Regions from separate parts of the Apibacter sp. B2966 genome, predicted to be linked through region 2. Evidence: riboswitches for the same ligand, from Rfam matches in the RefSeq annotation. Region 2 holds a riboswitch; the other holds the start of a gene.
The links. Region 2 has a riboswitch for cobalamin ahead of G8C43_RS03440 (TonB-dependent receptor). Riboswitches for the same ligand answer to the same signal wherever they lie in the genome.
Positions count from the first base shown of each region.

Region 1 (8,304 bases), 930 kb from region 2:
TTTTTTTAGTTTAGATCTCCAACTTCTGACTTCGGATGTTTGAGGAAATGAGCCGATCGTAGTTGTTGCAAATAAAGGCAACTGCAAGGCTTCAGATTGTTTTTTCTTTCGTTCTGAAAATACGGAATTTCTTTTATCTTCTACTTTTTCAATGTTCCTTATTTTTTCTTTTACTTTTTCGTTATGTATTAAAGCTGATATTTTTCTGCTGGTTGCAGCCGCTATATTTTCCTGTAATTTTTTTTGTAAATCCAGGGAATCTTCTTTAGACGCAAGCTTTTTTAAGGTTACTACTTCATCGATTTTCTGTTTTGCAAAAGCCAACCAATTTTTAATTTCCGATGAAAGGGCTTTTGTATCTGTTTCCAATTCCAAGTCAACCGGACTATGAAGAAGTGAACAAGAAGGAGCTATTAAAATTCGGTCTTTACCAATTTTGGAAACAGCTTTTTGAATAAGTTTCAAAGATTTTTCGAAATCATTTTTCCATATATTTCTTCCATCAACGATTCCTAAGGACAGGATAAGTTTTTCCGGAATATTTTCTAAAACTTCATCTAATTGTTCCGGACAACGTGCCAAATCAATATGTAATGCTTGTACGGGTAGATTAAAAGCAAGTGCTAAATTGTCTTTCAATCCGTCAAAATAGGTAGTTAGTATTTTATTTATATAAGGAAATTGTTTATGTATTTCTTTATAGGCATATTGGAAGGAGTCTTTCGCTTTTTCATCCAAATCCAAAGCTAAGAAAGGCTCATCAAACTGCACCCATTCAACACCTTCTGCCTTTAATTTATTTAGGATTTCTATATAGACAGGAAGAATATTTTTTAGTAAATCCAGCTTATTGAAGTTTTCCTCTTTTTCTTTTCCCAACAACAAATAAGATACAGGGCCTATTATAACCGGCTTTGTATGGATTCCTGCATTTTTAGCTTCTAAATATTCATCAATAATTTTTGTTGAAAACAAGGAAAATTTCTGATTACTTTCAAATTCAGGGACAATGTAATGATAATTGGTATCAAACCATTTGGTCATTTCCATGGCTTTTATATCAATACCTTCTTTTTGATGTCCTCTTGCCATGGCAAAATATAAGTCTAATTCTGTATTTGATTTATCCAGTATTACCTTATTATATCTTTTAGGGATAGCTCCGACCATTAGTGACATATCAAGTACCTGATCGTAATAAGAAAAATCATTAGATGGGATCCAATCAATCCCTAATTTTTGTTGAGTTACCCAGTTTCGGTGCCGGATATCTTTACTTGTTATCATCAGCTCTTCGACTGACGCTTTACCAGCCCAATATTTTTCACAGGCTTTTTTAAGTTCTCTGTCACTACCAATACGCGGATAGCCAAGATTGTGTGTTTGCATTTTTATAACTTTTTAAACGATTATATTATAAAAAGCTCTTATTGCTAAACTTCACAATGCTCTCTTTCTTTGTTAAATAAAATCAAATTTCAAAACAATTTTGACATACAAGTAAACTAATTATTCTAATGATCTTAAAGTTTCTTGTAGTCCAATTATATTTTTTGTGATCTTGCTTTTACTCGCGAAAGCATTGTCAATTAAGAACAGGCAGGTCTCCTGGCTTATAACATTTTATCTACCTTCTCACCGTTTAAATCGGCAATGGTTTTTATTGATAAAATTTTTTTTAGGTTACTTACAGTTGCGCGTCAGCTCATGATTCACACATGATTCCCTATTAAGTCGTTTTTACACAGCACCTTATTCTTGTTGATAAAGAAATTAAGTAAAGAACTTATATATACAAAGATAAAAAACCTTTGCTTTTATTTCTTTATTAAAATAAATAAAAATTAAAACTTGGTTTTTGTTTTTATTTTACTACTATTTTATGTTTTTATTAGTATAATTCTTTAAGTTGATCTTTAGAAAATCCTTTAAACTCAGATAAGTTTCCATTTTTAATTTTTAATGCCCATTCAGGATCTGCAAGTAGCGCTCTTCCTACTGCTATTAAATCAAATTCGCCCGCATCTAATCTTCTATTTAATTCGTTAAGAAAATTATCGGACGCCTCAAAACTTTGTCCTTTGAATGCCCCTAGGAAATCCCCGGTGAGCCCCACAGATCCTACACTTATGGAAGGTTTGCCCGTTATTTTTTTTGCCCATCCTGCAAAATTTAAATCGGAATTTTCAAATTCGGGCTCCCAAAATCTTCGTTGTGAGCAATGAAAAATATCAACTCCGGCATCCGATAACGGTAGTAACCATTCTTCCATTTCTTCCGGTGTCTTTGCCAATTTAGCGGAATAATCTTGTTGTTTCCATTGTGATAAGCGTAATATTATAGGAAAATCTTCTCCTACCGCATTTCGAACCGCTTTTACAACTTCAATGGCAAAACGACTCCTTTCGGCCAGGGTAGCTCCTCCCCATATATCATTTCTTTTATTGAGCTTATCCCAAAAGAATTGATCGATCAAATATCCGTGCGCTCCATGCAATTCCAGAGCATCAAAACCTATTTTTTTGGTTTGGTAAGCTGCTTCTGCAAAAGCCTCAATTGTATTTTCAATATCACTTTCGCTCATTTCTTTTCCGCCTTTTGTTTCCGGATTTAAAAGTCCGGATGGTCCCTCAAAAGGCTCTGATGGTTTCCAGTTTTTATGGGCAGGTATTATTCCCATATGCCAAAGTTGCGGAGCTATTTTACCACCTTTAGCATGAACTTCTTCAACCACCTTTTTCCAACCTTCTAAGGCTTGTTCTCCATAAAATACAGGTATATTGGGATCATTGGAAGATGCCGCCCTGCGAACAACGGTTCCTTCTGTTATAATTAAGCCCACTTCGGCCTGTGCTCTTCTTTGATAATAATCAGCTATTTGTTTACCGGGGATTCCATCATAAGCAAATGATCGGGTCATAGGCGCCATGACTATTCTGTTTTTTAATGACAGTTTTTTTGATGTAAACGGTTGAAATAATTTATGTACCATTTTAATTTATATCGTAGTTATTATTTAATTTCATATTCTAAACGAATGGTAATGCTTGCTGTTTTTTTCTTGGATGATACATTAAATGCTCCTCCCCAAGAGTAATCATCTTCAGATGAATTTTGAGCAGTTATTTGAAAAACCCCTTGATTGGCATTTTTTAATTTGCCTAATTTACAACCGGCGTTAATTGCTATTTCTTCTGCTCTTTTTTTTGCATCTTTGGTTGCATCTGAAATCATCTGTATTTTTAAATCAGATAATTTAGTATAGTAATATAAAGGCGATCGGGAATAGAGCTCTACTCCGTTATTAATCAATTCTGTAATTTGACGGGAAAGATCTTCTACTTTTCTCACATTTTTAGATTCTATGGTTATGGTTTGATTTAATTCATACCCCGTAAATATATTTTGATTTATTCCTTCATTGTATCTACTATCATATTGTTTACTTATTTCTACTGAGGAAAAAACTATTTCTTTATCGGAAAATCCTTTGGAAATCAGATATTCTCTTACTTTTTTTCTATCTGCATCTAATTCGGCATAAGCTTGTTTTAAATCGAGATTTTTCTTAGAAAAATCGGCTTTCCATACTATTAAATCAGATTCAAAATCTTTTGTGCCTAATCCTTTTACTGTTATTGTATTGGATTGATTTCTTTTTTGGTAAGAATTACCTAAAAAATAAGCAGCAAGAACGATTGAAATGGACGCTAGTAATGTTGATACTATTAGATAATTTTTCATACTCTCTTTTTTCCAAATATACAAAAAAAGCACCTCAAATAAAGGTGCTTTCATTTTTTATAAATAAAATTTATATTTTTTTACTATAATGTGTTTATATTATTTAAATCTTCAAAAGCTTTTTCCAATCTTTTTGAGAAACCTTCTTCACATTTTCTCATCCAAACTCTTGGATCATAAAATTTCTTATTTGGTGCTTCATCTCCGGTTGGATTTCCTACTTGAGTTCTTAAATAATCAATATTTTTTTCTACATAATCTCTTGCCCCTTCGGTATAAGCGAATTGTAAATCTGTATCAATATTCATTTTTACTACTCCGTAGCTTATAGCTTCTCTTATATCTAACAAGGAAGAACCTGATCCTCCATGAAATACAAAATTAATCGGTTTTGAAGGTCCGCCCACTTGTTTTTGAACGTATTCTTGTGAGTTGTGAAGTATTTTAGGCTCTAATTTAACATTTCCCGGTTTATACACTCCATGTACATTACCAAATGCTGCTGCAATAGTAAAATTAGGACTTATTGCGCTTAATGCTTTATACGTTTTATAAACATCCTCAGGTTGTGTATATAATTTTGAGCTTTCTATATCTGAATTGTCAACTCCGTCTTCTTCTCCGCCTGTTATCCCTATTTCAACTTCTAGAGTCATTCCTAATTTTGCCATTCTTTCAAAATATTTGGAAGAGATTGCTAAATTTTCATCTAAGGGCTCTTCTGAAAGATCTAGCATGTGTGAAGAGTATAATGTTTTTCCTTCTTTTTTATGGAATTCTTCACATGCATCTAATAACCCGTCAACCCAAGGTAATAGTTTTTTTGCACAATGATCAGTATGTAAAATTACAGTTGCCCCATAGGCTTCTGCCAACGTATGGACATGTTTTGCTCCAGCTATAGCCCCTAAAACATCTGCTCTAAGGGAAGAGTTTTTATATCCTTTACCTGCATTAAATTGAGATCCTCCGTTTGAAAATTGTATAATTAAGGGAGCATTTACTCTAACAGCTGTTTCAAGAGCTGCATTTACATTGCTAGATCCTATAACGTTACATGCCGGTAAAGCAAACTGATTTTCTTTAGCATAATCGAATATTTCTTTTACTAGCGAACCGGTTGCTACTCCTGCTGGAAATTTTCTGCTCATGATATTATAATTTTTTTTTGTTATACTTTTTTAAATTGTAAATGTAAAAACTATTTATATCTCAAAGAGTTATTTTATGTTGAAATTTCTCATGTTTTATTTTTTTTAACAAAAAGTTATAATTTTATTGAAATTATCGGGTTAATTTCTCATTATACATCTAACGTTTTATAGAAACTTTAGTACTTTTTTAGAATTTACCATATTTCTTTTAAAATATAAATCTTAGTTACTATATCAAGAGTTAATAACATTTTTTACTTTACATTGAATTCAAACAATTTTTACTCTCAATTATCATACTAATCTTTCATTTTGAAAATTAGAAAAAAATACAAATGCCTCATATTTGAAAAATACAAGGCATTCCTTTTTTTGATAGATTTTTTTATTTTAATATAGCTGTTACTTTTTCATAATTAGGCTCATGAGTAGTTTCAGCCACTTGTTCTTCATAAATAATTTCTCCTGACTCATTAATAACAAGTACTGATCTGCTAAGTAATCCTTTTAACGGGCCATCTGCAAATTCTAAATTATATACCTTACCAAAATCTGAACGAAAGGCAGAAAGCGGGATAACATTATCTAAACCTTCTGCGGCACAAAAACGTTTTTGAGCAAAAGGAAGGTCTTTTGAAATACATAAAACCACAGTGTTTTTCATTTCAGATACTTTTTCATTAAATTCTCTGACAGACATAGCGCATGTGTCTGTATCCACACTTGGAAATATGTTTAAAACAACTCTTTTTCCTGTATAATCCGATAATTTTTTTTCTGATAAATCCGTATCCACTAATATAAAATCTGGAGCCTTACTTCCTATTGATGGTAGGTTTCCCAATGTATGAACTTCATTTCCTTTTAATGTTATTGTTGCCATTGTATTATTTTTATTTACGGTTAATTATTACTATGAAAGATTTACAAAGACTAATGTATGAAATAATATTAATTTTGATGATTTGTAAAATATTATATTATATAATTCTTTTATTAATAATTTCTATTTAAATGTTACTATTTATTTTGAAAAGTATTTTCTATTATTTTCATATAAAATAATTTTTGATATCTATATTTTTAAAATACTTAATTAAATTTGGGTATTAAAACTTATGTGATATGCAACCCATTTTCAAATTCTGCCCAAATTGTAAAAGTGATCATTTAGAATATCCGCATGGATCTAAAATTGTATGTTTAGATTGTAATTTTGAATACTATCACAATACAGCCGGAGCAACCGCTGTGGTTATTCAGAAAAATGACGAAATATTATTTACTATTAGAAACAAAGAACCTAAAAAAGGCTTTTTAGATCTGGCAGGAGGATTTATTGAAGCCGGAGAAACCGCTGAACATGGAAGCTTTAGGGAATTACAAGAGGAATTAAATATATCGATTGATTTATCTAAATTAAAATATATATGTTCCCACCCTAATACTTATTTGTACAAAAACATCTTATACAATACCATTGATTTATTCTTTCTTTATAAAGATGAGAATTTATCTATCGGAGATTATGATCCGATTGAATTAAAAGGATATGTGTGGAAAAAATTATCCGATATAGATCTTAATGAAATTGCTTTTGACAGTCACAAGAAAACGCTAACTCTTTTGAAAAATAATTTAAAGGGATCTTAAGTATACTTGTTTTCTTGTAAATTATGAAAGCGTATCGGTATTTTGATTATTAATTTTATATTAAATTTTAAACCACTATAATTAAAAAACAAGTCTAAAAAAGAAATGATTCTAATTAAATTAGAATCATTTCTTTATTTTTACTTTCAAATTTAATAAAAAACAATAATTATTTTTAGAAAGCAAAAATCTCAAATTCTCATTTTTTATGTTATGTTTGAAGCCTAAACTTCCTGTCCTGCTAATGTAATAAATTATATTTTATATATAAAATTTAAAGCAAATAATTTAATAATAATCAATAAATTTTATTCTTTACTTGTAAAATTACTAATAGAAGAACACAAAAACGTATTATCTTTTTTTCTTACTTTTCAGTACTTAAAATGTTTTAAAAAATTTAGTTGCATCGCATTTTATTTGCTTACACTAGTTAATTATTGAAAATTATTTTTTTCATTTATTCCATGGAATCTACCAATTTTTATGAAAGGGTATATGAAATTGTACGAAAAATACCTTACGGTAAAGTAACCACTTACGGACATATTGCGGCTTATTTGGGAGTTAAAAGTTCCTCCCGAATGGTAGGTTATGCTATGAATTCTTCCCATTCAATATCAGACATTCCGGCTCACAGAGTTGTAAACCGAAACGGAATGTTAACGGGAAAATTCCATTTTCCCACCCCTTCAATTATGGAAGAACTTTTAGAAAATGAAGGAATCCCAATTAAAAACGATAAGATCATTAATTTTAAAGATTATTTATGGATACCTGAAAATGATTGATATTATTATTTTACAATGCAAAAATTTTATTTAAATTTGCAAATATTAGAAAAGCCTAACAATTGAGTAAGAAATCTCTTCAAGAAGTTCATGAAAGTATTAATACCGAAAATCCAAAAAGATGGAAAAGGATACTTTCTTTTTTCGGGCCGGCTTACCTAGTGGCCGTTGGATATCTTGATCCCGGAAACTGGGCAACTGACATTGCCGGGGGCAGCAAATTTGGATATGCTTTAATCTGGGTTCTATTAATGAGCAATATTATGGCATTATTGCTTCAAGCATTAAGTGCTCGTTTAGGTATTGTTCGCGGATTAGATTTGGCTCAAACTAACAGGGAGTATTATCCGAAATGGATGAATTATATTCTATATGGTTTTGCTGAAATAGCGATAGCTGCAACAGATTTAGCCGAAGTTTTAGGAATGGCCATTGGTTTACAGCTTCTTTTCGGCCTTGATCTTATTTGGGGTGTTTGGTTGGCTGCGTTGGACACATTGCTGTTACTTGTTTTACAACGGTTTGGTATACGAAAAATGGAAGCGTTTATCATCGCTTTGGTGGCTATTATAGGAGGTTGTTTTCTTATTGAAATGTTTTTAGCTAAGCCTGATCTTATTGAAGTTTCTAAAGGATTTAAACCTACTCTTCCCAATACTGAGGCTTTATATATTGCAATTGGAATTATTGGGGCAACTGTTATGCCGCATAATTTGTATCTTCATTCCGCTTTGGTTCAAACCAGAAAAATTAAACGAGATTATGAATCCATAAAACGAGCCATTAAATATAATTTTTTTGACAGTCTCATCGCATTAAACATGGCTTTTTTTGTAAATGCTGCCATTTTAGTGCTTGCTGCTTCAACTTTTTACAGTGCCGGATTACATAATATAGAAGGATTGCATGATGCATATAAAATGCTATCCAATTTATTAGGTCCTCTTTCTCCTGTTCTTTTT
Region 1 is NZ_CP049714.1:1,726,439-1,734,742, reverse strand. It holds gene metE (5-methyltetrahydropteroyltriglutamate--homocysteine S-methyltransferase) at 1-1,389, opposite strand, end outside; cobalamin riboswitch at 1,581-1,770, opposite strand; gene G8C43_RS07515 (NADH:flavin oxidoreductase) at 1,892-2,992, opposite strand; gene G8C43_RS07510 (SIMPL domain-containing protein) at 3,013-3,744, opposite strand; gene fbaA (class II fructose-bisphosphate aldolase) at 3,828-4,895, opposite strand; gene tpx (thiol peroxidase) at 5,284-5,781, opposite strand; gene G8C43_RS07495 (NUDIX hydrolase) at 6,024-6,551, shown strand; gene G8C43_RS07490 (MGMT family protein) at 7,019-7,342, shown strand; gene G8C43_RS07485 (Nramp family divalent metal transporter) at 7,405-8,304, shown strand, end outside.
Region 1: another riboswitch for cobalamin. It lies ahead of metE (5-methyltetrahydropteroyltriglutamate--homocysteine S-methyltransferase); the one in region 2 lies ahead of G8C43_RS03440 (TonB-dependent receptor).

Region 2 (8,304 bases):
AACTAATCTTAAAATGCTCAACATTAAAAACTGTTTATTTCTTAATTAGCCAAAGCTAAACAAGAAAAAACAGGTTCAGGATAAACTCCCAAAAGGATTATTAAAATTACCAATATAACAGCTATAACATTGTAAATAATTGGAGCTTTTTTAGCTTCATTTAATTCTTTATAACCCGGTTTAAAATACATGGCATTGATAAGCTTAAGATAGTATCCAATACTGATTGCAGATCCTATAATAGCTATAATGACTAATATCGGTTGAGTATATAATGCTTGTGAAAACAACGTAAATTTAGCAATGAATCCGGAAGTTAACGGAATACCTGCCATAGATAATAGAGAAATTGTAGTTACCAAAGCTAAGATGGGTTGTTTCTTAGCCAATCCGTTGAAAGCATTTATATCGGTAATACCATTTGAAATTCTTTCGATGTAAATAAGGCTGATAAAAGCACCTATAGTTGAAAGTGAATAAGCTAATAAATAGAATGCTAATGTATAGATAGAATTAGCATCTGTATTAAAATAAATTAGCAATAAATAACCGGCATGCGAAATACTGGAATATGCCAACATTCTTTTAGCATTTTTTTGCAATACACCTACAATATTGGCAGATAGTAATGTTAAAATTGCTGCATAGAAAATTATATATTGCCATTGGTTTAGTTGACCGATAAAAGCTGTTTCAACTAATTTATATAAAGCAACAAAACCTGATATTTTTACCACGGAAGCCATAAAAGCCGTGATTAGGGAAGGAGAGCCTTCGTATACGTCCGGAGCCCAAAAATGAAAAGGAACTATGGATATTTTAAATAGTAACCCGACTAACAATAGAATTATACCGGTTATGTACATAGTAGGGTAGTGAGTCGCTTGTATGCTGTATAAACGAATAGTTTGTAAATCAAAAGATCCGGTTATACCGTATATTAATGCAATTCCGAAAAGTAAAAATCCGGTTGCAAATGCTCCTAATAGGAAATATTTGATGGAAGCTTCATTGGAACGTAAGTCATTCTTATTGCTTCCTGCTAATACATATAAAGGAATTGATAAAATTTCAATACCTAGAAATAAAGTAATTAAATTTTGGTAGGAGAAAAGGACTATACCGCCACAAAGTGCAAAAAGCATTAAGCTATATACCTCTGCCTGATGATGATCTATGAGACGAAATGCATATTTTCCTAAGAATACGATTAGCAAAGTGGTCAAAATAGATATTTGAGTAAATATTTTGGCTGTTTGATCAAAAGCAAACATGGACGCATATCGTGTGAAAAAAGGACTATCTCCGTAAAAAGAGACGATCAAAGCGATAAGTAATCCTAAAATTGCAAATGGTTGAGAGTATTTTCCTTGCCCGAAAACACCTGAATATAAACTCAGAATGGCTGCTGCGAAAATAATGATGATGATGCTCATTATATTTTTAGTATTTTTTGTAAAGTTTTGCTGCCAAAGTTACAATTTTTGATTAAACTGTGAAATTAAAAAATGAAAATAGTATCGTATTATAATAACGCCGATATATTTGATAAATTTATGAAATATAATAAGTTGTTTTAAATTTCAGATGCCTTGCCAATTTATAGATTTTATCTTAACATTTAGTAATAGTATTATTTATTTACCCATTTTTCATCAGTTTTCCGACAATATTTTTATGCTATATAATAGGTAGGATATTAAGATATAGTACCAAAAAGTAAAAAGATTGTTTTTCATCAATCTTTTTACTTTTTTAAAGCTATAGAAGTTTGAAAAAATTTATTTACTTACTAAGGCAAAATGTCCGGGAGATACGCCGGTTGATTTCCACCATTGTAAGTCGCCATTTTTTGAGAAATAATATATTTTTCCATTGGAAACAAAATCCATAGCATCCCCAATATAAAAGCTGCCATTTTCAGGATCAACAATTATCCCATATGGGGACATAATTTCAGACTTTGAACTCTCTTTGATTAATTCGGAACTTATCACTTTTTGCGTATCTATATTTATAATACCATAATTATTTATAGTTTTTCCTGAAGAATATTCCGATCCATAAAAATAAAGTTTTTCTTTATAAAAAGTGAAGTCTGAAACCGCTATATCCAGTTTATTAATGACTTGATCAGTCGATGGATCAATAACAGCAACGAAAGGCTTTAAATTAGCATAATCGCCTCTTGAAGTAACCCAAATATGATTATTCTTATCTTTTCGTATTCTATGTAAGTTCTTACCGACTTCGATATCGTTAATTTTTGTAAAACTGTTCATGTCAATTACAGAAACCGTTGTGTCATAATCCGGAGAATAATATCCTCCTGAATTAGCAACATAAAGCTTATTATTTACAATAGTCATTTCTTCCGGATTGCGTCCGACAGTAACTTCATTTACAATGGTGCCGTTAGCAAGATCAACTTTGGCAACATATCCTTGTCCGTTAGGAGTAGAACCAGCATATGAAGACACATACGCATAGTCGCCGTTAAATGTAATGTATCTGCAATTTGGAATAGTTATTTTTCCTATATGCTTGGCTGTTTTAGCGTCCATAATTTCAACATAATTAGAACCGTTGATTACGGCATACATTTTATCCTTATAAATTTTTAAATCATTACCGGTATCGCCCAATCCACCTTGATCAGGGTTGATTTTAGTAAAATAGTTATTAAAAAAATCAGCTGTGTCATAATCAAAATAGGATAGAGAAGAGTTGTTTTGTTGATAATTACCTTCATTCAAAATATATAACCCTTTTTTGGCATCCGGTTGGGATATAATGTTTGAATCATCTTCAGACCATGAATCGTCATTACTACAAGAAACAATGAACCCTGTAATAATTATTAAAATTGGTACTAAAAATTTCCTTGCTACCATAGTTTCTAGTTTTTTCATATGTTTAATTTAATGATGATCGTATAGTTTCTACCCGGCATGGGATAATTGGCTACTATGTCGTAATATTTATTAAAAATATTATTGATTTGTAAAGATGCTTTGCATTTGATATGAGTGAAAAATAATTCTCTTGAAAATTGTATATCATGAGTATACCAAGCTTTTACATTATTTTCAGTATTATTAGAAGGAGAATTGTACCGTTCTCCCGTATACATAAAGCTATAATTTAGATTCCAATCTCTGTAAGCAGCTTCTAAAGTAAATGTCCCACTGTGCCAAGGTATATAAGGAAGTTGATTTTTATAATTTAAAATAGGAGAAGATAAATTTTGTGCATCTTCATACGTATAGGTTATCAGGGTTGAAACTAAAACGTTTTTCACTAATATTGAAGTCTTAGAAGATAAGTCTAACCCTTTTATTCTTGCTTTACCAAAATTTAACATGGTCCAACGAAATTGTTGTCCTTTGGGATAAGCTATGATTTTATCTTTGACCGTATTATAATAAGCATCAATAGTAAAATCAAAATGAATAAAACTACCGGAAGTAAAGTTTTTATTTATACGAATACCCGCATCGAACTGATTAGTATATTCCGGTTTTAAATTTGAATTTCCAAAATCCGTATAGTATAAATCATTAAATGTTGGCATTCTAAAAATTCTCTTATAAAAACCATGAATGCTAATATCTTTAGAAAGTAAAGGTTGGTAATTTAAGAAAACAGCAGGGGTAAATTCATTTTTGTCTGAAGCTGTACCCATGCTGTTCATGTCTTTCGTTTTATCTTGCACAAATGTACCTAAAACGCTTGTTTGAATTTTAAGTTTATCCCAATGAAAAGCTGTAGCTAAAGCGATCATTTCTGTATTTCTCGAAGGAGAAGCGAAATTTTTTAAATCGGCATTCATTCCGTTATGTTGGTAATCTGCAGATACAGAAATATCCCAAAAAGAAAATAAAGTAACCAGTTGTGAAGATGAAATATATAGTTCATCTTGCTTATAAGTATTGTTAATACGGTTGGAAAATTTATTTCCCCAAATAGAGTCATTAAAAACTTCTAAATTTTTATAATTGGTAAAATCATGAGCATATTTAGCATTTAATGCTATTCTGTATTTTGTGCTGATTATTTTTTCAAAAGATCCCTGCAAAAAGAAATTACGATCCCATTGTTGAGCAAACTGATACCTTTTATAAGAATTTTTTAAAACGGCACCGGGTATTCCTCTGCTTGAATCATAATAATATCCTTTCAGATTCCATTTACCATGAGGTAGGGTACCAAATAAATTTCCTTCTGTTCTAAAAGCACTTATGTTACCATTTTGTCTTACAGCGATCGTATCCCAATTACCTTTCTTTTGTTGAAATTTATATTTTCCATCTGAATTAATATATTCCATAGTAAGAGAAGATGAAATAAATGAGGATAATTTTTGTTCCCATAGGAGGGAGGGGTTAATTAAATGAAATGATCCGGAACGATAGGTGGCACCTATATTAGTTTTTTTTTCACCCGTAAAAACAGGACGTTTGGTTGTTAAATAGATACCTCCGGCAGAGCCGAAATCTTTAGCGGGTTGGAATATTTGACTTTTTTGTCCGTTGTATACTGATATTGATTCTAAATTATCCATGGAAAATTTTCCTAAATCAACCATACCATTTTGAGCATTTCCTATGGCTATTCCATCATAAAATACACCCACGTGTTCGCTTCCCATTCCTCGAATGTTAACTGTTTTCATTCCTCCAACACCTCCATAATCTTTAAGTTGAATTCCTGAAAATAATCGTACGGCATCAGCTACCGAAGAGCTGTTTCGATTTTCTAATTCTTTTCCTTTCAATTCTTGGAAAGGAATTATTCCTTTATCATTTCTTTTTCCCGTTGCCAGTATTTCCTGTAATTCTGTTACAGTTATGCTGTCTTTTTTTTCTTGGGAATAAGATAATGGACTCATCAGGCTTAATAAAAAAGCAAATACACTATATTTATGATTGATGTTCATCATCATGGAGTCGAATATCTTAAATTACAGATATAGTAAACTAGTTTCCGGAAAAGTAAACAGGAAAAGTGAATATGAAATGCTTTTAATGTTTCAGCCTTGTTCCACGAAAGCTTGTAAAACTATGGTTAAATTTGGCAGGTATTCTGACTTACTTCATTTTAAGAACCTTCCCAAGAAAGCAACTTCTCAGTGGTATATCTCTTAAAACGTACTAGAAGATTACAGCAGCGGGCCTGTTTCGGATTTTCACCGAATTCCCTTTTAAGATTGCATATTTACCGGTAAATAGCAATCACCAAATTTAGGCAAATATAAATAAATATTTTTAGGGCATCCGTATTGATTATTTGGGTCGAACTAATAATTCTAAAAAAAGATTAATTTTTTAAACGAACTATAGTAAGTTGAATTAAAAAATCATTAGATTTGAATAATGAACGTACAACTTCCTGAAAAATTATATTATTCTATAGGCGAAGTAGCGCAGGCTTTTAATGTTAATACTTCACTTATAAGGTTTTGGGAAAAAGAATTTGATAGTATTTCACCCAAAAAGAATAAAAAAGGAGACCGTTTTTTTACCCCAAAAGATATTGAAAATTTTAAAATAATTTTTCATTTAGTAAAAGAAAAAGGATATACCTTAGAAGGAGCAAAAGTTGTTTTACAATCACAAAAAAATTTATCCAAAAAAGTTGAAATCATTGCTCGTTTAGAGTTAGTGAAGGCAGAATTAATTAAGTTAAAAGAATTATTAGACGAATAAAAATTTAAATAAAGACAATATGAAATTACCTAAGTTTTTAATGGCAGACAATTCAGATTTTCCTGAAGATTTATTTGTTGTGCATACAGAGTATCCTAGATTTATTTTAAATGTAGAAGAAGAGGAGGTTGAATGGTTTGATGATTTGGAAGGAGAAGAGGAAGAGGTTGCTAATGAAGTAAATTCATTGATTCAACAAGCATTCGATTTTTGCGATGCTGAAATCGAAAAATACGAAGATGATGAAGAGGAGTAATGACTTCTTAGATTAAATTATGATATTAAAAAAGTAAGCAGTACATCACTGCTTATTTTTTTGCTCTTTGATTCGATGGGATTAATTTAATAAATGATGATATATATTTTTTTAATCATCAATAGCACACCCCTGGTTCCTATATTGATTTTTAAATTTTTCTGACCATTTTTTCCATTCTTCCGGTTTTATTTTTTGATTATTTTCATTTTTCAAAAATGATAGGATGTAATCTTCTGAGAAATCCTTAGGAAAATTTTGCATGGGATCAAATGCATCATTATACCATTTTTCATTAATTAAATAATTAAGTTGATTAACATCAAAATCAAATCCATAATTATGATAGGAATTGGTAGCAGAAGAATTAAACGTAGTTTTCAGAACTTCATGATTTAATTGAGCGATCATGTTTTTGTGTTTATGCTTTCTAAAATACAGGGTAGCATTGTATAATTGTTTTTTTTCATCAACTTTTCCATTTATATTTTCCCAAGTTTTAAGCCAAAATTCTTTTTTATGAACACCCATAAGTATTGAAATTAAAATCCAATATTTAGTTTTAGTAGTGTTAGATACCAAACCCAATTTATATAAAATACTAAAAAACTTATATTTATTATAAAAAAAACATTTCAGAATGAAAGGAGGGGCAGTAAAAAGATCCGGATATACGGAAATTATATCGGAATTGATTTTATCATGTTTAAACTGATCAACAAAATTATTATTTCCCGACCAACCTAATTTGAGTAAGGATATATTTTCTTTTTCCATTACTTCATTGATTTCATTCACATTAATTTTTCTCGTAAACCAAACATCATCTTCCGTTATAATGAAATAATCTGAAGCTTCTTTTACTGAATTGACCCAAAGTTGAGTAGGAATTTTAAAGCCATTAATATCTTTACCTGACTTTAAATTTTCTTTAATTGCTTCTTCCTTTTCTATATAATTTTCAGATTTTATAATTTTAATGGACGGGTATTTTAATTTAATTTTATTTAGATATTTTTCAGGAGTTCCATCATCTAAAACTTTAATTGAATAAGTACCCATTACAAATTTTTGGATACTGGCTAAGCATCTGTCCAAATAAAAGGGGCGGTTAAAAGATTTAATTAAAATATCCATAGTTTAAAGTTTAGAATAAATTTTACAAATGAGATTAAAAGTATTTTTATTTTTTGAAAATAGAGAATAAAGTATATAATCTAATGATATAGGATAATAGTTACGATATTTTTTTACTAAAAATTTTAATTGATTTGCATCTTTTCTGTAAAAACAAATTTTCATGGCATATAACAAATCTTTTTTACTAATTGGGTAATGAATATCTTCTATATTAATAAATGATTGTGGATTAAACGCATCATAACTGTCTTTACCATTACCGAGCCTTTCTTTATAAAATTCACGGGCTTTATTGATAAACAACCATTGTACTAGTCTGTTTTTGGTTTTTGAAAGTGAATGATTGGTTTGTCTGTATGAAATTAATGTATCAGGTAGATTTACAATTTTTTTACCTTCTGAAAATAACCGTAAAATGAGATCATAGTCTTCCGAATAAATCATTTTTTCTCGATAAAAAACTTTATCATTTCTTAATAGTATAGAAGAATGATAGAATAAATTGTTTTTGAGAATATTTCTTTTTAATTCATGATAATCGGTTAAAGCTATAAAATTATTACAAATAGTATTGTTTTCATCAATTATATGAGCACTGCTGCCTATTAAAAATACATCCGGATTATTCTCCAGAAATTCAACTTGTTTTTCCAATCGATTGGGTAATGCAAGATCATCAGCATCTAATATAGCCAAATATTTACCTTTAGCATTTTCAATTCCGATATTACGGGATTTTATAACAAACAAGTTTTTATCGTTGTTAATAAGCTTGATTCGGGAATCTCTTTTACTAAATTCTTCTATAATTGATTGAGTTCTATCGGATGAGCCATCATTAATAACCAGCAATTCAAAATTAGCATACGTTTGTTTGATTACCGATTCAATTGATGCAGATATATGTTTTTCTGCATTGTAAGCAGCCATAATAACCGATACCAAGGGAGTCATAAGTAAGATATATAAATACAAAAGTAAAATATTTTTAATTAAACCGTGTAAATCGGCTTTTTTAAGATAAAAAATTTTAGGAAGTGAGTTTTACGTCAACTTATAGGTATCCGCAACGAAAAAATGTATGGGAATAATTAAAAATATAAATAAAATTCCATTAAGATATTTATAATTAATTTGAGTTAAATTCAAAGAAAATTTTTAATTTAGCAAAAAATTTAGGGCGTTCATATATATAGTAGA
Region 2 is NZ_CP049714.1:795,565-803,868, reverse strand. It holds gene G8C43_RS03450 (NADH-quinone oxidoreductase subunit N) at 42-1,436, opposite strand; gene G8C43_RS03445 (YncE family protein) at 1,782-2,912, opposite strand; gene G8C43_RS03440 (TonB-dependent receptor) at 2,909-4,891, opposite strand; cobalamin riboswitch at 5,058-5,257, opposite strand; gene G8C43_RS03435 (MerR family transcriptional regulator) at 5,376-5,708, shown strand; gene G8C43_RS03430 (hypothetical protein) at 5,728-5,964, shown strand; gene G8C43_RS03425 (glycosyltransferase family 2 protein) at 6,076-7,101, opposite strand; gene G8C43_RS03420 (glycosyltransferase family 2 protein) at 7,105-8,058, opposite strand.